DNA from 2 places in the Cupriavidus sp. CuC1 genome. Region 2 is predicted to be linked to the other one. Evidence: riboswitches for the same ligand, from Rfam matches in the RefSeq annotation. Region 2 holds a riboswitch; the other holds the start of a gene.
The links. Region 2 has a riboswitch for glycine ahead of ACGLHR_RS20905 (D-amino acid dehydrogenase). Riboswitches for the same ligand answer to the same signal wherever they lie in the genome.
Positions count from the first base shown of each region.

Region 1: linked by a shared signal. The riboswitch ahead of gcvT (glycine cleavage system aminomethyltransferase GcvT) and the one ahead of ACGLHR_RS20905 (D-amino acid dehydrogenase) in region 2 are both predicted to bind glycine.

Region 1 is NZ_JBIUHC010000004.1:103,601-118,669, forward strand. It holds gene gcvP (aminomethyl-transferring glycine dehydrogenase) at 1-2,391, opposite strand, end outside; gene gcvH (glycine cleavage system protein GcvH) at 2,492-2,872, opposite strand; gene gcvT (glycine cleavage system aminomethyltransferase GcvT) at 2,976-4,115, opposite strand; glycine riboswitch at 4,215-4,365, opposite strand; glycine riboswitch at 4,387-4,474, opposite strand; gene ACGLHR_RS02810 (hypothetical protein) at 4,543-4,773, opposite strand; gene ACGLHR_RS02815 (UvrD-helicase domain-containing protein) at 5,015-7,120, shown strand; gene ACGLHR_RS02820 (protocatechuate 3,4-dioxygenase) at 7,381-8,166, opposite strand; gene ACGLHR_RS02825 (hypothetical protein) at 8,156-8,788, opposite strand; gene ACGLHR_RS02830 (response regulator) at 9,209-9,940, shown strand; gene ACGLHR_RS02835 (ATP-binding protein) at 9,912-11,096, shown strand; gene ACGLHR_RS02840 (ABC transporter substrate-binding protein) at 11,128-12,270, opposite strand; gene hemN (oxygen-independent coproporphyrinogen III oxidase) at 12,658-14,070, shown strand; gene ACGLHR_RS02850 (c-type cytochrome) at 14,132-15,013, opposite strand.
Region 2 is NZ_JBIUHC010000047.1:33,344-48,412, reverse strand. It holds gene cyoB (cytochrome o ubiquinol oxidase subunit I) at 1-1,159, shown strand, start outside; gene cyoC (cytochrome o ubiquinol oxidase subunit III) at 1,163-1,765, shown strand; gene cyoD (cytochrome o ubiquinol oxidase subunit IV) at 1,762-2,136, shown strand; gene ACGLHR_RS20925 (hypothetical protein) at 2,287-2,928, opposite strand; gene ACGLHR_RS20920 (DUF2789 domain-containing protein) at 3,117-3,356, opposite strand; gene ACGLHR_RS20915 (acyl-CoA dehydrogenase family protein) at 3,429-4,586, opposite strand; gene ACGLHR_RS20910 (DUF3772 domain-containing protein) at 4,972-7,419, shown strand; gene ACGLHR_RS20905 (D-amino acid dehydrogenase) at 7,475-8,743, opposite strand; glycine riboswitch at 8,911-9,008, opposite strand; gene ACGLHR_RS20900 (hypothetical protein) at 9,539-9,778, shown strand; gene ACGLHR_RS20895 (hypothetical protein) at 10,692-11,000, opposite strand; partial or broken gene ACGLHR_RS20890 (hypothetical protein) at 11,218-11,470, shown strand; gene ACGLHR_RS20885 (AraC family transcriptional regulator) at 11,592-12,605, opposite strand; partial or broken gene ACGLHR_RS20880 (3-keto-5-aminohexanoate cleavage protein) at 12,744-13,046, shown strand; gene ACGLHR_RS20875 (DUF1289 domain-containing protein) at 13,234-13,434, shown strand; gene ACGLHR_RS20870 (DsbA family oxidoreductase) at 13,431-14,123, shown strand.

The DNA.
Region 1 (15,069 bases), on a different contig from region 2:
GATGGCGTTCTCGGTGGCGGCGGTCAGGCCGGCCGAGCCCATCATGGCGATATACATCCACGAGATCGGCAGGATGCTGGCCGAGCCGAACGGCGCGGCGGACACGCCGCCGATGCCCTGGTCGTCGCGGCGATAGCCCACGCTGTCCTGGTTGGGCAGGAAGTCGGCCAGGTGCGCGCCGACCGCCACGGGGCCAACACCCGGGCCGCCACCGCCGTGGGGGATGCAGAAGGTCTTGTGCAGGTTCAGGTGGGACACGTCACCGCCGAACTGGCCCGGCGCGGCGGTGCCGACCATGGCGTTCATGTTGGCGCCGTCCACATAGACCTGGCCGCCGTGCTTGTGCACGATGTCGCAGATCTGCTGCACGCCCTGCTCGAACACGCCGTGCGTGGACGGGTAGGTGATCATGATCGCGGCGAGGTTCTTGCTGTGCTGCTCGGCCTTCTTCGCCAGGTCGTCCAGGTCGACGTTGCCATCTTCGTCACAGGCCACCACCACCACCTTCATGCCGGCCATTTGCGCGGACGCCGGGTTGGTGCCGTGCGCGGAGGACGGGATCAGGCAGATGTCGCGATGGCTCTCGCCACGGCTGGCGTGGTACGCATGGATGATCAGCAGGCCGGCGTACTCGCCTTGCGAGCCGGCATTGGGCTGCAGGCTCACCGCGGCGTAGCCGGTGGCGGCGCACAGCATGGCTTCGAGCTGGTCGATCATCTCGCGGTAGCCGACCGTCTGGTCCAGCGGCGCGAAGGGGTGGATCTTGCTGAACTCGGGCCACGTCACCGGGATCATCTCGCTGGTGGCGTTGAGCTTCATGGTGCACGAGCCCAGCGGGATCATGGTGCGGTCCAGCGCCAAGTCCTTGTCGGCCAGCATGCGCAGGTAGCGCAGCATTTCGTGCTCGGCGTGGTGCGTGTTGAAGACCGGGTGGGTCAGGTAAGCGCTCTGGCGTGCCAGGCCAGCGGGATAGGCATCCTGCGCGACGGCTTCCAGCACATCGAAGTCGGGCACCGGCTTGCCGTGCGCGAAGATTTCCAGCAGGGCGACCACGTCTTCCCGCGAGGTGGTTTCGTCCAGCGAGATGCCGATGCGGGTGGCGCCGGCGTGGCGCAGGTTGATGCCGCGGGCGGTTGCCGAGGCGTGGATGGCTTCCGTGTTGAAGCCGGTTTCCAGCGTCAGCGTATCGAAATAAGTGGCATTGGTGCGTGCGTAGCCCAGTTGTTCCAGGCCACCGGCCAGCGTGGCGGCCAGGCGGTGCACGCGCTGGGCGATGCGCTTGAGGCCTTGCGGGCCGTGGTACACGGCGTACATGGAGGCCATCACGGCCAGCAGTACCTGTGCCGTGCAGATGTTCGAGGTGGCCTTCTCGCGGCGGATATGCTGCTCGCGCGTCTGCAGGGCCAGGCGGTATGCCTTGTTGCCTTGCGCGTCGATGGTCACGCCAACCAGGCGGCCGGGCATGGAGCGCTTGAAGGCATCCTTGACCGCCATGTAGCCGGCGTGCGGCCCGCCGAAGCCAAGCGGCACGCCGAAGCGCTGCGAGTTGCCCACCGCCACGTCGGCGCCCCATTCGCCGGGCGCGGCGATCAGGGTCAGCGCCAGCAGGTCGGCGGCAGCCACCACCAGGCCGCCGGCAGCATGCACGGCGTCGGCGATGGCGCGGTAGTCGGCGACATCGCCGTTGACGCCCGGGTACTGCAGCAGCACGCCGAAGGCATGGGCGCCGGCCGCTTCAGCAGCGGGGCCGACCTTGACTTCGATGCCCAGCGGCAGGGCGCGGGTGCGTACCACTTCCAGCGTTTGCGGCAGCACGTCGTCCGCCACATAGAAGGTGGTGGAGGCGTGCTTGTTGACGCGCTGCAGCAGCGTCATGGCTTCGGCCGCGGCGGTGCCTTCGTCCAGCATGGAGGCATTGGCGATGTCCAGGCCGGTCAGGTCGGTCACCATCTGCTGGAAGTTCAGCATGGCTTCCAGGCGGCCCTGGGAGATCTCGGGCTGGTAGGGCGTGTAGGCGGTGTACCAGGCCGGGTTCTCGAAGATATTGCGCAGGATGACGCCCGGGGTCAGCGTGTTGTAGTAACCCTGGCCGATAAAGCTCTTGAGCACGCGGTTCTTGCTGGCCAGCCCACGCAGCTTGGCCAGCGCGGCTTCTTCGCTCAGCGGCGCGGTGAACTCGCCCAGCGGCATGCCGTCGCGGCGGCGGATGGCGGCGGGGATGACGGCGTCGATCAGCGCGGCGCGGCTGTCATAGCCCAGCACCTTGAGCATGTGCTGTTGTTCGGCGGCATCGGGGCCGATATGGCGGGAGGCGAAGGCGTCGCGCGCCTCCAGTTCGGCCAGCGTGGGCCGGGCAACTTGGGCGGCAGTCATGGGCAGGGGGGCGTTCATGGCAAGGATCTCGTGGGAGCGGTGCGGCGGGTGGTCGGCCCGGCGCGTCGCGTCAATCTTCATCCGTCATTCCCGTGGCGGCGGGAATGACGGTCTGGCATCAGGCGCCGACGTTGGCTTTGTAGGCGTCGGCCGACATCAGGCCGTTCACGTCGTCGCTGTTGGCCGGCTTGAGCTTGAACAGCCAGGCGTCGAAGGCGTCGGCATTGACGCTTTCCGGCGCGGCGGCGGCGGCATCGTTGATGGCGATGACTTCGCCAGCCACCGGGGCGTAGATGTCGGATGCGGCCTTGACCGATTCCACCACGGCCAGCGCGTCGCCGGCGCCGACCGACTTGCCCACTTCCGGCAGCTCCAGGAAGACGATGTCGCCCAGCGCGTCCTGCGCGTGGTCGGTGATGCCGATGGTCAGCGTGCCGTCGGCTTCGACGCGCACCCACTCATGGGACTCGGTGTATTTCAGGTCGGCGGGGAAATTCATGGGATTGCTCCAGATTCAATTTGTTTTTCAGCGCCAGCCGGGCGGGGGGTGTCGATCGTCGATCGGGAAACCGCCGGCAGGCGCGCTGTGACCGGTGCGAGCGTCAGCTCACGAGTGCCTTGCCATTGCGCACAAACGGCAGTTTAACCACAGTCGCGGCGAGTTTGCGGTCGCGGATCTCGACCTGCACCTCGGCGCCGACGGCAACGTCGAGCGGCAGGCGGGCAAAAGCGATGGATTGGCTGAGCGAGGGGCTGAAGGTGCCGCTGGTGATTTCGCCTTCGCCGGCCGGCGTGATGACCTTCTGGTGGGCGCGCAGCACGCCGCCCGCCTTTCCGTTGGCCGGACGCAGGATCAGGCCGACGAACTGCCGGGTCTTGCCGCCGGCGACCAGGGCCGCCTTGCCGGTGAAGTCCCGTTCGCTTTGCAGGTCCACGGTCCAGGCCAGGCCGGCGTTGAGCGGCGAGGTGTGGATATCCATGTCCTGGCCGTACAGGTTCATGCCGGCTTCCAGGCGCAGCGTGTCGCGCGCGCCCAGGCCGGCGGGGCGAACGCCCTCGGCGATCAGCTTTTCCCACAGGCCGGCCACGTTCTCGGCCGGCACTACCAGCTCGAAACCGTCTTCGCCGGTATAGCCGGTGCGTGCCACCATGACTTCGCCGAGGGCGGGGTCCTGCACCACCACGGCGTTGAACGGCTTCAGGGCTTCGCTGGGCTGGGTCGAGGGGAAAGCGCTCCACACCTTGGCGCGGGCGTTGGGGCCTTGCACGGCAACGATGGCCAGCGGGGCCACGCCGTCGGGCGCATTGTCGCCCCGGCGCGGCGTGATCTTCACGCCGCTATTGGTGGCGGCGTTGCGTGCGGCGATCCATTCGATATCGTTGTTCGCGGTGCCGGCGTTGACCACCAGGCGGAAGTGGTCCTCGGCGAAGAAATAGACGATCAGGTCGTCGATGACGCCGCCCTTTTCATCCAGCATGCAGGAGTACAGCGCCTTGCCCGGCGTTTGCAGCTTGTCGACATTGTTGGCCAGCAGGCCGCGCAGGAAGGGGCGCACATTGGCGCCCTTGAGGTCGACCACGCACATGTGGGAGACGTCGAACATGCCGGCATCGCTGCGCACGGCATGGTGTTCCTCGATCTGGGAGCCGTAGTTGACCGGCATGTCCCAGCCGCCAAAGTCGACCATGCGGGCGCCGAGGGCGCGGTGGATGGCGTTGAGGGGCGTGGCCTGGAGCGTCATGGAATCCTCGGGGGAAGGCAAATCTCGGTTCGAAAACGAAAAAAGGGCCATCCACCGCAGGATTCGGCGCGCCATGGCGCTGCCAAATCCGCTGCGGCGGATGACCCCTCTGTCCTCGATACCTGAGAGATTACAAGGCGGATCCCGGTTGCTGGAAACCCAAACCTTGCGCGCCCCTTCGGTGGGCACGCTCACCATGGCTGTCGATGGAATCGATCAGTGGCGGGTGCCGCTCTCCAGAGTACGGCGTGCATCGTGTGCATGTTGCAAGCCGATCCAACCAGTCCATGGTGCCTGAGAGTTTTCGGGTGATACCCCTTCGGCGGCGCAAGATATGCGCGCTCTCCCGGTCAGATGCGCGCAATTTACGGGAGCGTCCTGGCTTTGTCAACGCACCCGGCCGGCGTCACTGTCCTGCTGCGATGCACTACCGCCCGCGATGGTTGGGTGTCGTAACGTTACCGATGACACCGCCTACCGCGGCGCCGCCCAGGGTGCCTAGTGCGTCACCGCCCGTCAGGACTGCGCCACCCACTGCGCCAACGCCAGCACCGATTGCGGTGTTTCGCTGCTTTGGTGTCATATCGGCGCAGCCCGCCATGCCAGCTACCGCGATACCGATCAAGACCGCCTTGCTCAGGGAATGCAGGGTGTTCATGATTGCCTCCAGCGTGTTTGCCCCCAACGTATGGTGAAGTGCATCCGGCACGGCTCACACTTTGGCCGGACATAGAAATTAGACGTGCCAGAAAGGCCGCGGCTCCCGGGCTTACGAAGTGTTACGTGCCGGTGAGTACACTCTTTTCCGTCCAAGGCCCGGCCATGGCCGCGTGTTAACATCCAGCCTCCGCCCAGCAATCGCGCATGCCGCGTTGCGCATCCGTCATTACCCGCCTCGCATGACCCACGGACTCAACCCTGCCCAATCCGAAGCCGTTCGCTACCTCGACGGCCCCTGCCTGGTACTCGCCGGCGCCGGCTCGGGCAAGACCCGGGTGATCACACAGAAGATCGCTCACCTGATCGAGGACAAGGGCTTCCAGCCCAAGCACATCGCCGCAGTGACCTTTACCAACAAGGCCGCCAAGGAGATGCAGGAGCGCATCGCCAAGCTGATGGAGGGCAAGACTACGCGCGAGGGCAAGCGCATCCCCATCAAGCAGATCACGGTCAGCACGTTCCACTCGCTGGGCGTGCAGATCTTGCGGGCCGAGGCGGAGCACGTGGGGCTGAAGCCGCGTTTCTCGATCATGGACTCCGACGATTGCTTCGGCATGGTGCAGGAGCAGCTTGCCTCCACCGACAAGAAGCTGATCCGCAGCGTGCAGAGCACCATCTCGCTGTGGAAGAACGGCATGGTCGATCCCGAGACCGCCATCGCCCAGGCCGACAATCCCGACGATCACCAGGCCGCGCTGATCTACCGCAACTACGTGGCCACGCTGCACGCCTACCAGGCGGTGGATTTCGACGACCTGATCCGCCTGCCGGCCGAGCTGTTCGCGCGCAACGAGGAAGTGCGCCTGCGCTGGCAGAACCGGCTGCGCTACTTCCTGGTGGACGAGTACCAGGACACCAACGCCTGCCAGTACCAGTTGCTCAAGCAGCTCGCCGGCGGCTCGCACCTGCGCGCGCCGGCCTTCACCGCGGTGGGCGACGACGACCAGGCCATCTACGGCTGGCGCGGCGCCACGCTGGACAACCTGAAGCTGCTTCAGACCGATTTCCCCGACCTGAAGGTGGTCAAGCTGGAGCAGAACTACCGCTCCACCGTGCGCATCCTGGAGGCGGCCAACGCGGTCATCTCCAACAATCCCAAGCTGTTCGACAAGAAGCTGTGGAGCGAGCACGGCATGGGCGACCCCATCGCCGTCAACCCGATGAACGATGAGGAGCACGAGGCGGAATCCGTGGTGTTCCGCCTGTCCGCCCACAAGTTCGAGCGGCGCGCGCAGTTCCGCGACTACGCCATCCTGTATCGCGGCAACCACCAGGCGCGGCTGTTCGAGCAGATCCTGCGCCGCGAGCGCATTCCTTATGTGCTCTCGGGCGGGCAGAGCTTCTTCGACAAGGCCGAGATCAAGGACATCTGCGCCTACCTGCGCCTGATCGCCAACCCGGACGACGATCCTGCCTTCATCCGCGCGATCACCACGCCCAAACGCGGCGTGGGCAACACCACGCTGGAAGTGCTGGGCACCTTCGCCGGGCAGGCCAAGGTGTCGCTGTTCGAGGCAGCCATGATGGGCGGCATCGAAGGCAAGCTGCAGCCGCGCCAGCTGGAGCCACTGCGGGTGTTCTGCGAGGCCATGGTGCGCCTGGCCGGGCGCGCGGCCAGCGATCCCGCCACGCAGGTGCTTGACGACATGATGGAAGGCATCCACTACGAGGCCTACCTGTACGACACCTTCGACGAGCGCCAGGCCCAGTCGCGCTGGACCAACACGCTGGAATTCCTCGACTGGCTCAAGCGCAAGGGCACCAAGCCGGAAGCCACGGGCGAGGCGGAAGAGGCTACCGGCTTCGACACCGCCGACGGCTTCGGCGACGAGGGCAAGAACCTGCTGGAGCTGACCCAGACGGTGGCGCTGATGAGCATGCTCGAAGGCCGCGAGGAAGATCCCGACGCGGTGCGCCTGTCGACGCTGCACGCCTCCAAGGGGCTGGAATATCCGCACGTGTTCCTGGTCGGCGTGGAGGAGGGCATCCTGCCCCACTGCCGCGAAGACGAAGACATGAGCGACGAAAAGATCGAGGAAGAGCGCCGCCTGATGTATGTGGGTATCACGCGAGCCCAGCGCAGCCTGCACCTGAGCTGGTGCAAGAAGCGCAAGCGCGCCCGCGATACCTATTCGTGCGAGCCCTCGCGCTTCATCGGCGAGATGAAGCTCGAGGAGGCGCCCGCTATCAAGGACGAAACGCCCGCCATGAGCCCCAAGGACCGCCTGGCCGGGCTCAAGGCCCTGCTGGGAACGCCCGGCGCGCCAGGCAAGAACCCGGCATGACCGGCGCCGGCATGGCGTGCCCCATGCCGGTGCCGAACGTACAAAGTCGATACATTAGCCTACAAGGGGGACATGACCCCCGCCCGATGTCCGTCTAACATCGCCAGTGCCTGGCCCGATGTACTGGACCAGGTGCCGCGTCGTTCCGTCCCTTCGGAGCGGCGTGGCCGGGCATTACGCCCGACTTCTTCCCTGTTCAGCGCCTCCGCACCTTAAGTCCGGGGGCGTTTTTTTAGGGAATCCGCCAGATCCTGTGGCTGTCAGGGGCGCGCGATGCCCAGGGTGAATTCGCCTTCCAGCGTGCTGGCCGCGTCCCGCAGGCGGCGTACCCGCAGCAGGTTGGGGCGCGCGCCGGCGATGCCGTCCTGTGCGTTTTGCACTGGCGAAGCGCCCCGCGCGCGATACGCGGCATGCTGGAGGTGCACCTCGCGGTTGAGGGCATCGTCGAAGAACAGCTGGGTGGTCAGCACCTCGGTCTTGCCGAGATGGATCTTCAGGTGGATATGCACCGCGCGCGGCGCGTACCAGCCCGGGTAGATCGTCAGGAATTGCGTGGCGCCATCGGGGCCGGTGGGCTGCACGCCGCGCAGGAAGCGGGAGGCGCTGGCGGGCACGGCGTGCATTGCGCCACCGTCCGGGCCTGGGCCTTGTTCCGGCCCTGGGCCGGGGCTGCCCGCAGGTGGCGGCGGCATGCTGCGCTGGTCGTAGCCGCTGTAGCTGCCGCCGGCATCGCAATGCCAGATGCTGGCCAGCGCGCCGGCCACGGGCGCGCAGCCGCGGTCGGTGTCCACCACGACCAGCCTCAGCCGCAGCAACTGGCCCGGCCGGCCATCGCGGATATCGCGGCGCACCAGCGCCTGGTCGATATAGAACGGGCCCTCGGTCATGGCCGGCGTGAGCAGGCAGGCGGCGGGTTGCGCGGCGGCATCGCCCGCCAGCCCCATCAACCCGGCGCCGAGGGATCCTCCCAGAACGCCGCCGAGGAAGCGGCGGCGGCCTGCGTTTTCCGCGAGCGGGCCTGCGTGGTCGAGGGGCTTATTGGGCATCTGGCACTCCTGGTCGGTGAGGTTCCGCAGCGCCGGGTACGCCGAACGGGCCGTTCGCGCCGAAGGCGCAGGGCATGGGCGCCGGTCCGTGGCCGGGCATCGGGCCTGCCATGGCGCCGGGGAACGGGTGGGGACCGGGGCCGAACGGGCCCGGCGGCGAGCCCGGCATGCGACCCTCCGGCATGTCGCGCAGACGCTTGCGCTGGCCGGCTTCCAGGCTTTCTTCAAACGCGATCCAGCGATCGCGCGCGGCGCGGCGATCCTTGTCGAGCGCGTCGTGCAAGCGGTCTTCCCGCTCCGCGCGGGCGCGCAGCGACGGCTCGAGCCCCTCCGACAGAGCGGGGCCGCCACCTTCGCGGATAAAGCGCGCCTGCAGTTCCAGCGCGTGCGCATGCGCTTCCCGCGCCGCGGCCCGGGCGGCTTGCCAGAGGGCGGCCTGGGCAGGCGTGAGCGCCAGCGCTTCGGGCAGCGATGCGGGTGCCGCCGGCTGGCCGGGGCCGGCAACGGCCGGCGCGCTGGTCTGCAGCGCGTGCGCCGGCAGCGTCAAGGCGCAGGCGCCGCACAGCACGGCGAGGGACGGCAGGGAACGCAGTCGGGGCAGTAAGGCTTGGGGCTGGGTCACAAGGATTCTCCATGGAGGTCATGCGGGGAGAGGCCCGGGATCGCCGACGTGATGCCGATGGCTTCAAGCATAGCGGGGCGCCGGGCTGCCGTTGCCTGCTTGTCAGGAACTTGCAGGCACAAAAGCGGCGGGATAACGACATGACATCTTAGAAAGGCTAGCCCCCTGTTGCTTGAGCGCTTGGTCAGCACGCGCAAGCAATGCCGTACAAAGCGAGTCCCCGGGGCGGGCCGCTTTGTATCAAGCCCGGTACAAAGCGGCCACACCCTGCCTATCGGGCCGTCAAGCCGGGCTGGTAGAGTCAATCCCTGGCGGCGGCCGCCTGCCGGGCCGCCCCGATCCGCTTCCATACCGAAGCAAACCTGCCGCAGACATGCCATACGCCACGCGGCAAACCACTGCAAAGCACGACGAAACCCGATGGACCATTCTCCCGCCACGCCCCTTCATTTGCTGATCGTCGACGACGATCCGCAGATCCGCTCCATGCTGGCCGAGTATCTCGCCACCTTCGGCATCGAAGCCGATGGCGCCGAGGGCGGCGGCGCCATGCGCGCCGCCATGGCCACGCGCGACTACGACCTGGTGGTGCTCGACCTCTCGCTGCGCGGCGAAAACGGCCTGGCGCTGTGCCGCGAGATCCGCGAGCGCGGCGACCTGCCGGTGATCATGCTCACCGCGCGCACCGAGCTGGCCGACCGCGTGGTCGGGCTGGAGGTGGGCGCCGATGACTATGTCACCAAGCCCTTCGAGATGCGCGAACTGGTGGCGCGCATCCACACCGTGCTGCGCCGCACCCGGGGCGGCGGCGTGAAGCGCCCGGCGGCGGTGGGCGGCCACGAACTGCGCTTTGGTAGCTGGCGCCTCAACACCACGCTGCGGCAGCTGGTGGACGGCGAGGAAACCGTGGTGCCGTTGTCCAATGCTGAATTCCGGCTGCTGCTTGCATTCATCGAACATCCGAACCGCGTGCTCGATCGCGAGCTGCTGATCAATCAGGCGCGCGGCCGCGATCTCGATGTCTTCGATCGCAGCATCGACCTGCTGGTCTCGCGCCTGCGCCAGAAGCTGCGCGACGATCCGCGCGACCCGACGCTGATCCGTACCGTCCGAGGCGAGGGCTATGTCTTCACCGGCGCCGTCGAAGCCTGAGCGCGCGGGCTGGGTGGCCCGCCACGACTCCATGTTCATCCGGCTGTTCCTGGTGATGGCCGCGATCATGCTGGCCGTGCACCTGCTCGGCGTGACGGTCATCGAGAGCGTGTTCCCGCGCCCGGGGCATACCGGATTCAGCTTCTCCCCCGGTGACGAGCTTCCGCCTGGGCCGCCTCCGGGCGAAGAGGGGCAGCGGGGCGAGCCGCCGCCGCCGCCGCCGCCGCCGGATGCCGGGGCGCGCGCGGACAACGGTGAAAGCGGCGCTCCCGTGCCGCCCCACCGCCAGCGCCGGACCCATGGTCTGGGGCCACCCCGCCTGGGGCTGCTGTTCCAGCTTGCCGCCATCGTGGCCGCGTCATGGGTGGGCGCGCGCCTGCTGGCCAGGCCCGTCCAGCGCCTGGCCAGCAGCGCCGGCCGGCTTGCCCAGGACGTGCATGCCCCGCCGCTGGACGAAGACAGCGGCCCGGCCGAGGCCCGCGCCGCGGCCAAGGCCTTCAACCACATGCAGCAGCGCATCCGCACCCAGCTGGCACAGCAATCGCGCTTCCTGGCCGCCGTGTCCCACGACCTGCGCACCCCGCTCACGCGCATGAGCCTGCGCATCGAAGGCGTCGACGACAACCGGGTCCGCTATCGCCTGCGCCAGGACCTGGCGGAGATGAACGGGCTGATCGATGCCACCCTGTACTACCTGCGCGAGCGCGACGGCGCCGCCGCGCCGCGCCAGCGGGTGGATGTGCATGCCTTGCTGCAGGCTGTGGTAGACGATGCCACGGAGATCGGCCAGGACGTCACCCTGTCCGGTGACGCCGAGCCGCTGCTGGCCTATCCGGCCGAACTGCGCCGGGCCGTGGTCAACCTGGTAGAGAACGCCCACCGCTACGGCGGCAGCGCGCGCATCGAGCTGGCCGACAGTGCCGAGCGGGTGGTGATCGATGTGTGCGACAACGGCCCCGGCATCCCGCCAGAGGAGATGGCGCGCGTGCTGGAGCCGTTCTATCGGCTCGAATCCTCGCGCAACCGTACCACCGGCGGGGTCGGCATGGGCCTGTCGATCGCCTCGGATATCGTCTCGCGCCACGGCGGCGAGCTCAGCCTGGCCAACCGCCCGGAGGGCGGCCTGCGGGTGCGCATCGTACTGCCGCGCGCCTGAGCCGCGCGCGGCCCGGTGCCCGCGCTACCGCTCACCGTGCCGTGCCGCCGCCCATCGCCGCGAGCTGCACATACTGCGAGCCGCGCGTGCCGTGCGTGAAATCCAGCACGAAGTCGCCCACGTCGACGCGGGCCTGCAGCGCGCGCCGCAGGTCCGCCGGGGTTGCCCCGCGCGGCCCGGACAAGGCCGTGCGCACCAGCCAGGCCGCGCCGATGTAGCCGGCCAGCGTGGCCGGCGAGGCGGGCTCGTCCAGGAACTGCTTCATCCGGCCCACATGCTCCTTGACCACGCGCAGGGTCAGATCCTGCGGGCCCGGGGCGATCTGGGTCAGCACGATGCCGCCGTTGTAGCCGGCGCCAAGAATCTCCCGCGCCGCCAGCGAATTGACCGCGGACAAGCCCACCAGGAAGCCGTACCAGCCCCGCGCCGCCAGCGCGCGGCCGAGATTGCCGTAGGCCAGCGTATCGCCCGCCACGATCACCGCGGCCGGGCGCGCGGTGGCGATGCGCTGCGCCAGCGCGGCAGCCTCGTTGCCTCTTCCGGCGTCCAGCGTGAGGACCTGCAATCCGGTCTCCTGGTCGACCTGGCGCCGCCACGGCGTGCCGCTCGCCAGGCTGCCGGCCGCAAAATCCGGCGCCACGGCCAGCACCAGCTGCTTGAGGCCATAGCTGCGCAACTGCCGAATGGCCGCGTCCAGCTCGGTACGGTAGTCGGCCCGGGTGTACCAGACGTGATCCGCCGAGAGCGACAGCCCCGACAACGGCGCCACGATCTGCACGCCGCGCCGGGCCAGTTCGGGCGAGGCGGCCAGCACCGGTAGCAGGGCGTCGCTGGGACCGAACAGCAATTCAGCCCGCTCGCCGTCGACCAGCGACAGCGCCTGCGCGGTGGCCGCGCGCGGATCCGCGTCGACCTCGCGCACCACATGCACTACGCGCGGCTCGCGCGCGCCGGCGTTGGCCGCGTCGAACATGACCTTGGCCCCCGCCAGGTAGTCGCGCGCGAGGTCGGCCTGGGCGCCGCCGCGGTCCACCAGGTGGCCGATCACCAGCGCACGCCGTGGTGGCGACTGCGCCAGCAGGGAGGCGGGCGCCATCATGGCGCTGCCAAGTGCGGCCAGGACCCGGCGGCGCGGCAGCCGCGCCGGGGTGGCAATCAGGGAAGAAACTTGCATGGGAACCCGCGAGGCCAGGTGCAGAGGAATTGCGTGATTGGGAAGAGCGCCGCGCAGCCTACCCGGCCCAGGTGACACTGGCATGACGCGGGGCATGCCCCCGCCGCGGCGCGCGGCGTGTCAAGGGCCGCGGCTTGACCCCGGTCAACGCAGGCGCGGGCGGCGCGCCCTACGATGAGCCATCGAATCCACGACGAAGGCCGCCCCATGGCTGCAACTGCCCCCGCCCCGTTCTCCAACGCAATGTCCATCCCCATCGCCGCGTCGAGCCCATCCCCTGCCTGCAGCGGCAAATGCGGCGCCGCCTGCACCGGCAAGTCGGCGGCACGGGCCGCGGCGGCGCCGGACCGGCACGCCTTGTCGGACTTTCGCGCGCTGGCGGGCCGCATGGATGTCAACGGCCCGCGCTACACCTCGTATCCGACGGCGGACCGCTTCCACGGCGGCTTCGGCGCGCAGGACTACCGGCAGGCGCTGGCCGATTGCGCCACCAACGCTACCAACGCTACCAACGCCGCCGCGCCGCTCTCGCTGTACGTGCACGTGCCGTTCTGCGAGAACATCTGCTACTACTGCGGCTGCAACAAGATCATCACCAAGGACCACCGCCGCAGCGCCCGTTACGTGGACTACCTGGCACGCGAGATGGCGCTGGTGGCCCAGCAGCTCGGTGCGCGGCGCGAGGTGGTGCAGTCGCACTGGGGCGGCGGCACGCCGACCTTCCTCGATCCCGCCGAGATGCGCCGCGTCATGGACGCGCTGCACCAGCACTTCCGCCTGCTGCCCGAGGGCGAGCACGCCATCGAGATCGACCCGCGCCGCATCGGCGACGCGCAGATGGCGCTGCTGGCGGAGCTCGGCTTCAACCGCATCAGCCTGGGCGTGCAGGATTTCGATGCCGAGGTCCAGCGCGCCATCCACCGCGTGCAATCGCTGGCCGAGACGCAGTCGGTAGTCGACGCCGCGCGCCGGCTTGGTTTCCACTCGGTCAGCATGGACCTGATCTACGGCCTGCCGCACCAGACCACGGCGCGCTTTGCCGCCACGGTCGATCAGGTGCTGGCGATGCGCCCGGACCGGCTCTCGGTGTACAGCTATGCACACCTGCCGCATGTGTTCAAGCCGCAGCGGCGCATCGACGAACGCGCGCTGCCGGCCGCCGCCGAAAAACTCGACATCCTGGTCGGCACCATCGGGCAGCTCACCGCCGCGGGCTACGTCTACATCGGTATGGACCACTTCGCGCTGCCGGACGACGCGCTCGCCGTGGCCCAGCGCGAGGGCCGGCTGCAGCGCAACTTCCAGGGCTATTCCACCCACGCCGGCCATGACCAGCTTGGCTTCGGCGTCTCGTCGATCGGCGCGGTGGCGTGCCGCTACGTGCAGAACGCCCGCACGCTGGATGACTACTACCGTGGCCTCGACGCCGGCGTGCTGCCGGTGATGCGCGGCTTCGCCATGCGCAATGAAGATCACTTGCGGCGCGATGTCATTGGCGCCCTGATGTGCAATGGCGTGCTGGACGTGGCGGCGGTCGAAGCGCGCCACCGCATCGATTTTGCTGCGCATTTCGCGGCAGAGCTTGCGGAACTGGCGCAGCTGGCCGAGGACGGGCTGGTGCGTTGCGAGCCCGGCCGCATCGAGGTGACCCCGCTGGGGCGCTTGCTGGTGCGCCGCCTGGCCATGGTGTTCGACGGTTTCCTGCGTGAGGATGGCCGGCGGATGGAGCCGGTTGCCACCCGGAGCGCTGATGTAGGTACGCCGCTGCCGATGCCAACGCGCTACTCGCGGGTGGTTTAAGTCACCGGAAAACAAAAAGCCCGCGGCATGCCGCGGGCTTTTTTGTTGAGAGTGCTTGGGCTTACTTCGAAGCGTTGGCCATGTAGTCCACTGCGGCCATCACGTCGGCGTCTGGGCCGGCGTAGCCACCCTTCGGCGGCATCACGCCCTTGCCCTTCAGGGCGAAGGCGTGCACGGCGTCCATGCCTTCCTTCAGGCGCGGTGCCCAGGCGGCCTTGTCGCCCAGCTTCGGCGCACCGGCAACACCCGCTGCGTGGCAGGCGGCGCAGACTTGGTCGTAAACCTTCTTGCCCACTTCTGCGGAAGCCGGCGCAGCGGCTGCAGCAGCCGGTGCGGCAGCGGCGGCGGGGGCAGCTGCGGGAGCGGCCGGAGCAGCAGCAGCGGCAGGCGCCGCAGCCGCTTCCGAAGCAGCAGCCGTAGCCGGAGCGGCAGGAGCGGCGGGTTCCGGGAACTTGGCGCCACCGGCGTCGGCCATGTAGACCACGGCGCGGCCGAGTTCGTAATCGCTGTAGTCGTCGGCGGTGGTGCCGGCACGGGCTTGCATGGCGCCCTTGCCGTGCAGCACGGAGTTCAGCAGGCCGGCAAAGCCCTGGCCGATGCGCGGAGCCCAGTCACCGGCGGTGCCGTACTTGGGCGCGCCGGCAGCACCGGTGGCGTGGCAGGCGGCGCAGACTTCCTTATAGACCTGCTCGCCCGTCTTGTAGACGCGCGGTGCGTTCGGGTCCTTCAGTTCGAGCGAGGCGACCGGCTTGATGCGGTCATTGACGGCTTCCGCGGTAGCGGTTGCGCCCGCACCTTCCTTGGCACCGTGTCCGACAAAGTTGACCAGCAGGATGATCACGATGATTGGCACCAGGAAGGCGGCAATCACCACAGCGATCAGCTGCTTGGGGGTCTTGATGGGAGACTCGTGTTCGTCTTGTGCGTTGTGGACGTCGCTCATACTCAACTCTCAATTTTGCAGGAAACCTGTGGCCGCTCGCGATCGGCTGCTTATGT
Region 2 (15,069 bases):
GATGTACGTCAACCTGATCTGGGTCTGGGGCCACCCCGAGGTCTACATCCTGATCCTGCCGTGCTTCGGGGCCTTCTCCGAGATCATCTCCACGTTCTCCGGCAAGCCGCTTTTCGGCTACAAGTCGATGGTGTACGCCACCTCGTCCATCGGCATCCTGTCGTTCTTCGTCTGGCTGCATCACTTCTTCACGATGGGCTCGGGCGCGAACGTCAATGCCTTCTTCGGGATCATGACGACCATCATCTCGATCCCGACCGGGGTGAAGCTGTTCAACTGGCTGTTCACGATGTACCGCGGCCGCATCCGCTACCACTCCTCCACGCTGTGGACGATCGGCTTCATGGTGACCTTTGCCGTGGGCGGCATGACCGGCGTGCTGCTGGCCGTGCCCGGCGCGGACTTCTTGCTGCACAACAGCCTGTTCCTGGTCGCGCACTTCCACAACGTGATCATCGGCGGCGTCATCTTCGGCTGCCTGGCCGCGATGAGCTTCTGGTTCCCCAAGGTGTTCGGCTTCACCCTGAACGAGCGCTGGGGCAAGATCTCGTTCTGGTGCTGGCTGGTGGGCTTTTACCTGGCCTTCATGCCGCTCTACGTGCTCGGCTTCAAGGGCATGACCCGCCGGATGAACCACTACACGCACGCAGACTGGCAGCCCTACCTGATCGTGGCGCTGTGCGGTGCCGTGATCATCGGCGCGGGCATCGTCGCCCTGCTCGTCCAGCTGGCCGTGAGCGTGCGCGACCGCAAGCACAACCCCGACCTCACTGGCGACCCGTGGGATGGCCGCAGCCTGGAGTGGGCCACGGCCTCGCCGGCGCCCTTCTACAACTTCGCCCATGTGCCGCACATCACCTCGCTGGAGCAGCACTGGGATGACAAGGAGGCCGGGCGCGCCTACGTGCGGCCAAGCCACTACGAGGACATCCACATGCCAAGGAACACCAGCGCGGGGGTGATCGTCTCCGCGTTCGGCCTGGTGCTGTGCTTCGCCCTGGTCTGGCACATGTGGGCGGTGGCGGCCCTGGGCCTGCTGGGCGTGATCGGCACCTTCATCGCACGGACCTACAACCGCGACGTGGACTACTACGTCCCGGCGGCTGAAGTCGAACGCATCGAAAACGCGCGCTATGCGCAGCTACGCAAGGCGGCTTGACCCATGAGCTACACAGTCATTCACAACACGCACGAGCACGTGGCGCACGACGACGGCTCCAAGACCACGCTGGGGTTCTGGATCTACCTGATGAGCGACTGCCTGATCTTCGCCGTGCTGTTCGCTACCTTCGGGGTGCTCGCCGGCAATACGGCAGGCGGCCCGGGCGGCCGCGACCTGTTCGAGCTGCCATTCGTGCTCGGCGAAACCATGCTGCTGCTGGTCAGCAGCTTCACCTTCGGCGTGGCCATGCTGAACATGCAGCCCGGGCGGGAGCGCCAGGTCATCCAGTGGCTGGGCGTCACGTTCTTGCTCGGCGCGGCCTTCATCGCCATGGAGCTGTATGAGTTCGCCGAGCTGCTGCATGCCGGCGCGGGGCCGGGCGTCAGCGCGTTCCTGTCTGCCTACTTCTCCCTGGTGGGCACCCACGGCCTGCATGTGAGTTGCGGCCTGCTGTGGATCCTGGTCATGATGCACCAGGTCAAGCGCTTCGGGCTGGATGGCGTGACCCGGCGCCGCCTGGCCTGCCTGAGCCTGTTCTGGCACTTCCTGGACCTGATCTGGATCTGCGTGTTCACCTTTGTCTATCTGCGAGAGTTTGTATGAAGACCGCCCACCTCCCCACAGGATCCGCTGCGCACGCCGCGCATGGCAGCATGAAAGGCTATGTGATCGGCTTTGCGCTGTCGCTGGCGCTCACCCTCGCGTCTTTCGGCGCGGTGATGGGAGGGTTCGTGCCGAAGGGCATGGGCCTTGCGGCCATCGTGCTGCTGTGCGTTGCGCAGCTGGTGGTGCAGCTGGTGTTCTTCCTGCATATCGGCACGTCTGCGGACCAGCGCATGAACACCGCGATTTTCGTCTGCACCGGGCTGCTGATCGCCATCATCGTGGCAGGCTCGCTATGGGTCATGCATAACGCCAACGTCAACATGATGCCGATGGATATGTCGCCGGAACGCGCGCGTTTGCGCGACTAGGACCACAGCGCGGCCGGATCTCGCGTTATGCGGATCCGTGGTTTGATCCCCTCCCGCTTCGTGGGCTTCGTGGGCTTCGTGGGCTTCGTGGGAGAGGGGAGCAACCCAGCGGTGAATCCACACTCACTGAAGCCTGGCGACCCCGGAAAGCTAGATAAGCAGACCGCCGGCGGCCGCCGCGCTCCTGGCCGCGGGCCAGTGACGGGCATTTTGAAACCGCGTAGTCCGGTCGCCGAGCATGCTGGCGCCCCCCTCCCAATAGACCCAGCTCCGGCCTCTTCTAAGGCGGTCCAGATAGGCGTCTTCAAATCCGGCTGGCACGCGATGGGCGAGTGAGGCCAGCGCGCTTTCGTCGACGCCAAGCGCACCAGCAAGCCTGAACTTCCCCCCAGACAGGCCATCCGCGATTCTCAGGTCCAGGTAAGGCACGAATAGTCCGGTGCGGCGCAGCGCCGCCGGCATCGCGGTGGTCCATACCTGGATGCCAGCACGCAATGCACCGAGCGCGAGCGAGAACGCCCGCTCGTTCCTGGCCATCAGCACACGCCCGCTAAGCATGCCATCCACCAGTTCCTTGCCTGCGCCAGTGAATGCCAGCGGTGCAAGCGAGGCGCGGTCGGGATGGCCTTCGCTCAGAAGCGCAAGGCAAGCCGCGAGGCCGCTGGCGCTCTGCTCACCATGACTTAAAACCGGACAACGCGGATCGGATTCGGAAAGCAAAACCAGCACATCGGCGGCGTGGCGCGGCGACGCCAGCACGATACGGTCATAGGCGAGACCGGCGTCTCGCATGCACAGTTCAAGCGCGGTGCAGGCCGGACATCCGGCCAATACAAATAACTGGTACTTCATGGCTGCGGCGATTTCCCCTGGCGTCGACAATGACGCGCGTCCAGGGGATGTTGCCGCACCGCAGCAATGCAGAACAGGAGCAGAAGTACACTATTTGGAACGGAGCAGGCTCGAATTTCACCGAGGCTTTATCCGGGCACCCGCAGCGCGGCATTCAGCTGGTCAACGACCTCCGCCCAGTCAGCATCTTCCAGGATTTCCTCCCGCAGCAACGTGGCCTGCGCGGGCGTCCAGAAAGGGGCGTCGGCAAGCACGACGTCGGGGGCCAGGGGAGAATGCGCGGCCAGGAATTCACGGATGCCCTTTTCGTCGGCAGGCAGGCCCAGTTGCGCAAACAGCTCGGAAAAATGGTGGAAGGCATTGTCCATGGCGAGCGAACCTCCTGCGGTGAAATGCATCACTGTTTAAATCACTGTTTGATCCTGCACGCTGAGAGGGATTCAGCCCCGCGCAATCCGCTTGGCCATGCTCCAGCGATGCACCTCCGAGGGACCATCGTAGATCCGGAAGGCGCGCATGTCGCGGAAGATGCGCGCGACGATGGTTTCATCCGTCACCCCGCTGCCGCCAAGCACCTGCACGGAACGATCCACCACCCGCCACAAGGCCTCCGAGCAGTACACCTTGGCCAGGCTGGACTCATCGCGCCCCTTCTCGCCCTGGTCCAGCACCCAGGCGCAGTGCCAGATGGTCAGGCGCGCGGTGTGCATGTCCATCTCGTTGTCGGCCAGCATGAACCCCACGCCCTCATGCTCCACCAAGGTCCGGCCAAACGCGCGGCGTTGCCGCGCATAGTTGACCGCGATGTCGTGCGCGCGCCGGGCCGCCCCGAGCCAGCGCATGCAGTGCGTCAGCCGCGCCGGGGCCAGGCGCAGTTGCGCGTAGCGGAATCCTTCGCCGAGCTTGCCGAGCACGTCGCTCGCCGGGACTCGCAGGCCATCGAAGCGCACCACGGCATGCCCGCCCGTGAAGCACGTATCGAGCGCATCCATCTGCCGCTCGATCTCGACACCGGCCTGGTTCATGTCAGCGAGGAACATGGTGGCCGAGCCGTCTTCCATCCGCGCCATGATGATGGCGAAGGTGGCGCCGGTGGCGCCCGTGATAAACCACTTCCGGCCAGTGATCACGAAATGATCGCCATCGCGCACCGCCGTGGTTTGCAGCATCGACGGATCGGCTCCCGCGCCTGGCGCCGGCTCGGTCATGCAAAAGCACGAGCGCGTGTGCCCGTCGATCAGGGGCTGCAGCCAGCGCGCCTTCTGCTCCGGCGTGGCGACCAGTTCCATCAGGTGGATGTTGCCTTCGTCCGGCGCATGGATGTTCATCGCGACCGGCCCCAGCGGCGAGTAGCCCGCCTCTTCAAAGACAATGGCCTTGTCCCGGTGCGAAAGCCCGAGGCCTCCGGCCTCCGTGCTGGCGTGGGGTGTCAGCAAGCCCGCTGCCCTTGCCTTTGCCACCAGGTCCGCCCGCAGGTCCTCGGTTGGGCCATGCGGCGTTTGCCGGGGATCGCGCTCCATCGGCATGACCTGGTCAGCAATGAACTGGCGGGTACGCTCCTGCAAATCCCGTTGAACGGAAGTCAGACTGAAGTCCATTGGCTTGCCTCGTGTTGGTTCGTGGTGGTTCGTGTTCTGGTTGGGCCGATGCGGGCCACTGGTAGAAATTCTAGTGCAGGATTATCCGCACGCCACCTGGCGCCCGAGTTGCGTATCGTGCACTGCGCAACGGCACGCCATGCCTTCTGTATAATTCGACTTCTTTCAGGCAAACCTTCCGCTTCAAGCGGCTTGCCATCAAGCGGCTTGCCAGTCACGCGGCATCGCCCCGGGCGCTCCGATCGATTCCCATCTTGATCGCCAGCGCGGCCGTCCAACACCCTGATCGTCGACCCCGGTCACCCGCCGTCTGGCGAAGCATGGCAATCCACGCGAACCTGTTCGATTGCCTGCCCGGCTAGCCGATCAGCAAAGTTCTTGTCCTATGAGCAAACTCCCCAAGCTCGCGCTGAGCCTTGTGCTGGTTGCGCTATTGCAGCTGATCCCCACAGCGCTCCCGAATGCAGCAACGGCAACGGCAGCCACAGCCGCCGACACCACCTCGAATGCGGACGCGCCCGCCACCAAGCCGCTGTCGCACGCGGATGCCGTGGCCGAGCTGAAACGGCTCCAGACCGAACAGGACCGCATCAAGCAACTGGCGTCGTCGCCCACCAGCGGCACGCAGCTCGAAGGGCTGGATGACGCCATCCACCAGCTGGCAAGCGACGTCGACAAGCTGACCGCAGCGCTCACGCCCCAGCGCGCGCAGTTGCAGGCACAACTCGACGTGCTCGGGCCGCCACCCGCCGCGGGCACCACGCCGGAGGCGGCTGCAGTCGCACAGCAGCGGGCAGACCTGAATGCGCGCAAGGCCCAACTGGACAGCGGACTCAAGCAGGCCGCCGAGGTCAAGGGCAATGTCACCAACCTGACCGAGCAGATCGCCAAGCTGCAGCGCAGCCGCTTGAAGAACCAGCTCGCGCTGCAGTCGGCCGGCATCCTTAGCAAGCAATTCTGGGAACCGTTGTTCGCGCCAAGCCCGGAGGACCAGCAGCGGCTGAGCGCTTTCAAGGGACAAGTCACGCCGTTGTGGGACCTGGCCTGGCAGCCCGGGCGGCAAGCGATTACCGCGCTACTCCTGCTACTTGCGATCGGCGTCTGGACCATCGGCCGACGGTTGATCGAGCGGGCACTGGCGTGGTTCTGCCTGACACGCTTGCCCGAAAGCCGGCTGCGGCGCAGCGCGCTCGCGCTGGCGACTGTGCTCGCGACGGTTGCTGCGACCGCCATCGCGGTACAGCTCGTGTGTATCGCGTTCGCCCCGCACTACGAGCTGCCGGGGCAGGTGCAAGACCTGATCAGCGAGCTCGGCAAGCTAGCATTGACGAGCGCGCTGATCGCGGGCCTGGGACGGGCATTGCTGTGCACGCGCCATCCCTCATGGCGCCTGCCGGCGCTCGCCGACAAGGTCGCGCTGGCGATGCGTCCTTTCCCGACCGCCCTCGCGGGCCTGCTACTGATTGCCGGCACGCTCGAGCAACTCAACCGGACCGCGGATACGAGCCTGCAGGTGACCTTGCTAGGCCGCGGCCTGGTGTCGCTTGTGGTGGTGCTGACAATCGGCGCAGCGCTGCTGCGCGCCAACCGCGTGCGCACGATGCTAGCCGCGGCGGGCGAGCGGCCTGAAGCGCGCTCCACCTTCGCCGGCCTGATTCACGCTGGCGTGACGGTGACGGTCGTCGCCTCATTGCTGGCGCTGCTGATCGGCTATATCACGTTCGCGCGCTTCCTGACCTATGAGCTCGTGTGGATCGACATCGTCCTGTGCAGCTTGTACCTGTTGACGCAACTGACCCGCGACGTCTGCGAAAGCGTGTTCAGCGCGCACCATCCGAGCGGCAAGGTCATCAAGCAATTGTTCGGCCTCGGGGACAGCCATCTCGAGCAAGCGTCGACGGTGCTGTCGGGGATCGGCACCAGCCTGCTGCTCCTGGTGGCGGTCATTGCGCTGCTGACCGGCGGCTTCGGCACCACGCCGAGCGACCTGCTCAACAGCCTGCTGACGATGCTCGGCGGGGAGCGGCTGCGCAGCCTCAACATCATGCCCGACCGCATCCTGAACGCTGTCATCGCGTTGTCGGTCGGCATCTACCTGCTGCGCTCGGTGCGGCGCTGGCTGGATGCGGAACTCCTGCCGAAAGTCTGCATGGAAGCAGGCCTGCGCGCCTCGCTCGTCACGCTGTTCAGCAACATCGGCTACGTGCTGATCGTGTTGCTGACGCTATCGCTGCTGGGCGTCAGATGGGAAAACCTGGCCTGGATCGTCAGCGCGCTGTCCGTCGGCATTGGCTTCGGCCTGCAGGAGATCGTCAAGAACTTCGTGTCGGGCCTCATCCTGCTGACCGAGCGCCCGGTGAAGGTCGGCGACATGGTGAGCATCGGCGGCGTGGAAGGCGACATCAAGCGCATCAACGTGCGCGCGACGGAGATCCTGCTGGGCGACCGCTCCACCGTGATCGTGCCTAACTCGCAGCTGATCTCGCAGAACCTGCGCAACGTGACGATGAGCAACAGCACGCAAGGCGTCGCGACGCTGCTGCTCACCTTCCCGTTGAACATCGATCCCGAACAGGTGCGCGAACTGCTGCTCGACTCCTATCGGGAGAATGAGGCGATTCTCGACAAGCCCGCGCCATCCGTCACGTTCAGCCAGCTGGCGCCGAACGGGATCACGCTTAGCGTGACGGGCTACGTAGGCAGCCCGCGGATCGCCACCGCGACCAAGAGCGACCTGCTGTTCGAGATCCTGAAGCGGCTGCGCGCGGCCGATATCTCGCTGTCGGTCCCGCAGACGTTGCGGGTGGAGAATATGGCCGCGCTCGGCGTGTAACGCGTTGGCTGGCTTCAGGCCCGATTGCCGGCCCTTGCCAGTCCCTGGCAGCCTGTCAAGGACTAACCAGCGCCACCCTATCCTGCACGCCATGCACGCGCTTGGCGCCCATGGCTTGCTGCACGACATCGCCGATCATGTCGGCGGTGACCGCCGACAGCGTCCACCCCAGATGGCCGTGGCCGGTGTTGTAGAACACGCAGGACGCACGGCCCCGGCCCACGCGCGGCAGCATGGTAGGCATCATCGGCCGCAGGCCGGCCCAAGGCACCACGCTACGCGTGCTGACACCGGGGAAGCACTGGTTGACCCACTCCACCAGTGGACGGATGCGGTCGGCGCGAATGTCGCGGTTGTAGCCGTTGAACTCCGCCGTGCCCGCCACGCGGAAGCGGTCGACGCCCAGGCGGCTGGTGACCAGCTTGGTCTCATCGTCGAGCAGGCTGACGACGGGCGCGGCAGCCTGGCTTTGCGCGTCGTTCAGGTTGACCGTGATCGAATAGCCCTTGACCGGATAGATGTTGACGCGATCGCCAAGGCTGGCGGCCAGCGCCCGGCTGGCGGTGCCGGCACAGACCACCACGCCGTCGAACACGCGCGATTCGGTCTGCTGGCCGTCGCTGCTGACGATGGCGACCTGCCGGCCATCAGTGCTGACCGACTGGACATCCTGGTTGTACAGGCATCGCACGCCCAGGCGGTCGATCGCCGCGGCCATGCCGCTGGTGAACTTGTGGATGTCGCCGGTGGAATCGCTCTGGGTGAAATAGCCTCCGTAGTACTCGCCGGCCAGGGTCGGCTCGATGGCGCGCATCTCTTCCGGTGTGACGGCATGGCGCGCAAGGCCGCCCTCGGCCAGCAGCTTCGATACCCTGCCAGCGTGGTCGAAGCCCGCCTTGTCGCGATAGATGTGGAGGATGCCCTCCTTCTTCAGGTCGAAATCGATTCCCTCGGCCGCGGCCCAGGCGAACAGGTGGTCGCGCGCGGCAATCGCCAGGCGCGTCGTTTCCACGGTGTTCTTGCGGTATTGGGGAATGGCGGCGATGAACTCGGCGAACCAGGACAGCTTGTGCCAGCTCGGGCGCGGGTTGACCAGCAGCGGCGCATCGCTCTTGAGCATCCACTTGATGCCCTTGAGGATGGTGGACCAGTGGGTCCAGACTTCGGCGTTGGAGGCGGAAAGCTGGCCGCCATTGGCGAACGAGGTTTCCATGGCGGCATAGCGGTGTTTTTCGAGCAGGGTGACCGAGAAACCGCGCTTGGCGAGTGCGTAGGCAGTGGTCACGCCAGTGATGCCACCACCGATAACGGCAATTGTTCTCATCTCTTTGGTTCCAGGACGTCGAGTGGGAGCCTCTTGCGCGACATGCGCGAAAGACGCCCCCTCTGTCCTTGACCTGAGAGATTCACGATGCGCCACTTTGGGGTGGCGCGGATCGCTTGCTCCTTCGGTACCGCCGGCTGACGAGCGCCGGGGTTCTTCAGAGTTCAAACGTGATATCGGTCCTTTTGCCTGAGAGTTTCCGGGGCGGTTGCTCCTTCGGCGCTGCCTGGCAGCATGGCCAGGCGGTCTCTCCCGATATCAACTTTGCGTCGCGGCCGTTGGATGCCTGCCTGCTTTACCAAGCGAGTCTCCGGCGGCGCGATGCAGAACTTTAGCATTAGTCATGTCCGCGTGAGGAACTTTTTATTGCCCGCTCAAGGAGAACCTGTCAGGCGGCCGAGATGCCAGGTCCGAACAGGGCGTTGATAACAGGGCGTTGATATTAGCGGCCTTTGGCATCGGGGACTCCAGTCTGGTCGACAGTGCCGCCCCCGGTGCCTTTGCGCGGCCCTCCCGTGCAGCCCGTCGGGTTCGGCCTTCCCTGCGCTCTCCGACGCCGGCTTCACGACGCAGTCAGACGCCTCTGAAACACGTGGATCCCCCTAATATTCAAAGTACAAGTTACGAGAAGGCATTTCCTACAAAGCGAGCCGCGCAAGCCGTACCCTTGTCGAGGCACCGCGCATGATCTGCTGGCCCGACGCGCGTCCGGCGCGCCCGCCAGCAAGATCTTGGGCTTGCTGGCAAGCTAGCACAAACGAGGAATCCGACCTTCTCAACCACGAAGGGGCCCGAATGAAACTCACGATCACCCTTGAGTTCACCCCGGCTGCACAGGCCGCAGCCAGAGACATCGACCTGGACCTGACACCGCACACCGGCGCGCTAACGCCGGTGATCGGCGACCTGATCCAGTTCCCGGGACAACCAATCATCTTTGTGGTCATCGGTCGCATGTGGCAGCCACGCGCCCCGGACAACGTCGAGCTTCGCATCATGCTCGATCTGTCGCCTGCGCCGCTGTCTGTCGTATGAGGGCGCTCCAATTCTCGAAAGGCGTTTGCAGCGGCAACAGGGCGACTGTTTCCTACTGCATCGCACAAGATGCAGCAGATTCGATTCCTGGAACACCCCTGCTTTGTTTGAGGAAAGCTATGCCGTATGCCGGCCTTAAACGTGCGGGCATTGGTTGGCTCAAAACAAAGGAGTTGTCGAGATAGGGAGAGATAAATTACCAGAGATAAGTCAGCGAGTCGAAGCGCAACCACACCCGCCAATCATCCCGGTCGGCCGGATAATGTGACAAATCTGTTAAATCTGATGTTATTTCGGAATGATTGTTATCTGTCGGACTTTGACATAGATTGGACTCTGAGGATTTTTTCCTCTCCCGACTGTACGCTCCCCGTGTATGAGTCTCGGCACCAAAAGGCGCGGCACCACCGCGCCTTCTTTTTTTGTCAGCGTGCCGCCTCGGGGTCAGAACCATCGGATTGCAACTTTTACACCCAACGCGTCACCATCGCCTGCCTGCATGCAGTCACTCTGCATTTCCCGTTCGCACCTCGCGCCGCCGCCTTGCCAGGGCGCGTTTTTCTTTAGCATGCGGCGACGGGCACCAGTGTTTGGGAGACGAGCTTTTGGGCGGGGGTGGCGGATTTCAGAAATGTTAATCGTCACTGTCAACGGCAATATGGTCAATCTCTCGCTTCGCGGCTCGATATGCATCATCGATCGCAATATCTTCCGAGGCTGCAGGCTCCCGAGTGTTTTGCCTGTGTCCGTGCCCACGGATGACATAGGACCAGTCCCACCGATCACCCGCGACCCTTATCGTCTGGATGGAGATATCCCGGCCTTTGTACTTGAAGTCCATATGTGCCTCGCCGGATTTCGGAGGACCGCAGCACGCTGCGTGGTTGACCCGGATGGGGATACGGCGCGCGAATCAGAGAGCGCCTGGGTTCGCCCGGCCTTCGTCTATCAGCTTCTCGGCATAGTCGCGCGCATGCTGCCACGCCTCGCCTTCGGAAAAGTACTGCCCAGGCACAGGTTCGTGCTCGAAGATCTTGATCGAGCTTCCGTCCGCCGCTTTTGCACAGATCGTCACCTCGCCCTGCCAAGGTCCACCGGTTGGCGACGTTGCGCTAGCCTCATACCAGTGATCTTTGTAGTACGTGAAGCCTTGGAGATCCATAGCCTTCTCCAGTTGTTCAAGAGAATCGTAGCACGGCCCAAGGACGACAATCGGCTCCATTTCCGTCGTGGTTCCTGCCCTCGGATATAAACCGCTCCCACGCCCCGGGAGTGCCAGGTAACCCTGCGCGCGGCAATCAGGGGACGAAAAACGCCTCGCCGCACAGAAGGAGATGCGGCAAGGCGAAGGAAGGTTGAGAGGAACCTCCCAAGGGATCTTTAGAATGCATGCTAGTTCTCGCCGCGAACGTCTGCTAACGCACATGACGCTGATTCGCTTTGGACAGATGTTCATTGCACGGCTGTGCGTAGGCATTGGCGAGGCGGCCTATGGCAGTGTGGGCATCGCCGAAGTGCCTGAAACCTCGCCAGAGGCTGTACGAACTCCTTGCGGCGCCCTCCATTCTCTGCGCCTATGCGGGCAGCGCGCTGCAGTTGCTCGTCATGGGGGCGCTGCTGGCATGGATGTCCAGCTTCCTTTCCCGCTACTACGGCTTGGGAACCGATCGCGCGGGCCTGGTCGCGGCGATGCGACCAGCGCAGCATGGTTGGCGTTGCCGCAGGCGTGCGCCACAAGTTCTGACCGCACCGTAGCGGGCTGCCCGACGCTCGCCTTGGCCGCCGCCGCGCTGCGGGTTAGCCAGCGGCTTTTTTAGCCATCTGAGCGCCGCCCCTGCGCGCGCCACGCCGACACACTGCACCCAAAGCGGCCACTGAACCAGCGTGAGAACGCGCTCAGCGACGAAAAGCCGAGCAGCGCAGCCACTTCGGAAAGCGGACGCTCGCCGTTCTCGATGTACCGGATCACCAGGTCGGCACGTGCCTCGGCGAGGACTGCCAGGTAAGTCGTATGTTCCTGCTCGAGCCGGCGGTGCACGGTCCGCCGGTCGACGCTCAGGTGCTGGGCCACACGCTCGACTGAGCACAGCCCCGTGGGCAGCAGCGCATAGACGAGCTTGCGCACCTTGTCCGACATCGTGGCGGCCGTCGACTGCGCCAGCAGCGTGCCGAGATAGCGCTTCACCTGCTGTGCCATCACCGGGTCATACGAAGGCAAAGGCGCCTCCAGGTCCGATGCGAGGCAGACAATGCCATCAAAGTCCTGGTTGAATGCCGTGGGCATGCCGAACACCCGTGCGAACGTGGCCGTGCTGGCGGGCGCGGCATGCGTGAAACAGATGCTGCGCGGGCGCCACGACTGCCCCAGGAACAGGCGCAGCATGCGGAACATCACGCCGACCGCCAGGTCACTGGCCTGGCGCAGCGTACCGGGCTGGTCGCTTAGCACCTGCAGCCGGATCATCACCACGCCGTCGCCTTCCTCCATGCGCATGGAAAGCGCCTCGTTCTGCAAACCCATGTAGCGGACCATCGACTCCAGCGCGCGGCGCAGCGTCGGCTCCTCGCGTACCACAAAGGCAAGCGGCCCCAGGTTGGAGAATTCGCGCAACTCAGCCATGCGCAGGCCGAAATCGTCCACCTTGGCTGCCCTCGCCGACGTGTCCAGCAGCCGGCCAACCGATGCCGCGGGTATCCGGATATCGGGATCCAGCAAGACCGAGCGGCTGATCTTTGCCGCCCGCAGGTGCTGGTATGGATCCAGGTCGACGGCGCGCGCCACTTCAACGTAGTTGGTAAGGCTGGCGCTGCGCAGATAGTAGGACATTAGTCGAACACCGTGTTTTCCCTGGCTGTCCCAAAATGTAAATCGAATGTCCCGAATAGTCAAATCGGAACACGGCGTTCACCGATACTCCAGGCATGGCAGCTCCCTTGACAAGCACAGCCCAGCCGGAGGCGATTTATGCAATTCCTTGACGATTCCCTGCATCCCGAGAACATGGACAAAGTGGTGATCACCGTTGCCCCTTATGGCCCGGAATGGATGCCCCAGGACTTTCCCGAGGACATTCCCGTCACCATGGAGGAACAGGTTCAGAAAGCCGTTGACTGCTACAACGCGGGCGCCACGGTGTTGCACCTGCACGTGCGGGAACTGGACGGCAAAGGCTCCAAGCGGCTGTCCAAATTCAATGAGCTGATCGCCGGCTTGCGCACCGCCGCTGAACCTCACCTTGACCGGCATCGGGGGCGGATTCGATGGTCCCAATCCATTCAAATTCTTCAACTTCGTCCACCGCGCATCAACGGCATGGTGAAAAACCGCACGGCAGGGCAGAAGAACCTGCCGCTGCGCGCGGCTGCCTGAAGCCTTGCCGCCGGGCCGGCGCGGTGGCTTCGCGCTGGCCTGCCGTCTACCCCAATTCCTCAGGTTGATGAACCGGGAGCCAGTGATGAATCACCCCAACCCCGTTGGCGATCCATGCATCAATATCTGCCGCATGGACCTGGCCGGCCGTTACTGCCAGGGCTGCAGCAGAACACTGCTCGAAATCGGCCGCTGGGATCAGATGACCGCCGCGGAGCGCGCGCAAGTGCTCGCGGCAGCGCCGGGCCGTCGCCGGCAGCATAACCCTTCGGGAAGACTGCCATGAACTACCCGGATTCCCTGCTGGTCCAGGTTGACTTTGACTTGATCTGCCCATGGTGCATGATCGGCAAACGCCATCTTGAAGCGGCACTCGCCCGGCTTGGCCACGAGCGGGCCGACGTCGCCGTCACGATCGAATGGCGAAGCTGTCCGCTGCTCCCGGCGATACCGCCCGCCGGTATCCCGTACCGCAACTTCTATCTTGCGCGGCTGGGCAGCGCCGAAGCGCTGGCCAGGCGCCAGGCGCAGGTATGCGCCGCGGCGCGCGAGGCCGGCATCGCGCTGGAGCTCGACCGCATCGAAACCCTGCCCAACACCGTGCTTGCGCACCGCCTGATCCGCTTTGCCGCTCAGACCTGCGGACGGGCAGCCGCATCGGCGCTCATCGACAGGCTGTTTGAAGGCTATTTCCTGCGCGGGGAAGATCTCGGCGATCCGCGCGTGCTGCACCGAGCGGCCATCGCCTGCGGCATCCCGATGGCGCAAGCGTCGGAAGCCGCCGCAGGCATGGATCTGGACTGGCTGCCGGCGCTGCGCGAAGCGGATGCGCTACCACCACGCCCTGGCCTTGGCGTGCCTAACATTGTGCTCAACGGCGTCCAGGGCATCTCCGGCGCAAGACCACCGCAAATATTGCTCAAGGAGATGCATCGGGCGCTCGCCCGCGCCTTGCCAGAGATCGGCAGGGCCTAAGCGAACCGATACAGCACAGTGTGTTTGGGCCAGGTCCGGCAGCGGTGGAGAACCCTCGCGGACACTAGGAGGCAACTGGAAACAGCACAACCCTCGACGCTAGACCGAGGCAGCTCCTCGACGAATCGTTTGTCATTCGGTAGCCAACCCGCGCATATCAGAATGATCAACCGTCGAAGAACCGCCGGGCCTGGCCCAAACACACTGGACTATCACTATGAACAAGGAACTCAGCACTTGACTCGGTCAATACATATCAGTGTCCCGTTCCGCTGATTCGTTCGCAAAGTCTGTTGAGCTTGGAGCAGGAATTGTAGGTTGGGGGAAGTGTGCGATGTGTATTGCTTGTGGCCCGCTGACGCGGGGGTGTCTCTTTAGGGCGGGGTTTTGATGCTTCTAGCTGCTGTCGCGGCTGGGCGGTGTTGGCCGTTTTAGAACGTGTGAGATGTCACTTTTCTTTACTCGCGGGCTCGTAAAGAAAAGTAACCAAAAGAAAGCGATCCTTGCAGGAGGCTGGCGTGGCGTCATTGGGGACCCCAATGATTTCGTCGTACGGCCCCGGGTTTTAATGACCTCGTGCCGTTACCAGTTTAGATCATCACGACGCTGCCAGTGCCCAGGGTTTCGTGGTGGCCCCCACCGGTAGCCACCACCACGAATTTCAAGCCGTCTGTCGCTCGCGGCGCGGGCGGCCACGAAGTTGCAAGCATCCCGTTTTCGTCGTGGGCGCGGTGGCACCGAGGAATAAATCCGATGGTATCACCACCGCGCCCCACCCCACCACGAAACCATCACGACGTGATATATCGTGGTGCTTCGCACCGGTACCGGCAGATGGGCGAGTGGGCAAGGATGCCGCTACCGGGGGCCTCACCACGAAACCAGCGTCATTAAAAGGATCGTGGCCATTTAAACCGGTAACGGCACGAGTTAATTAAAACCCGGG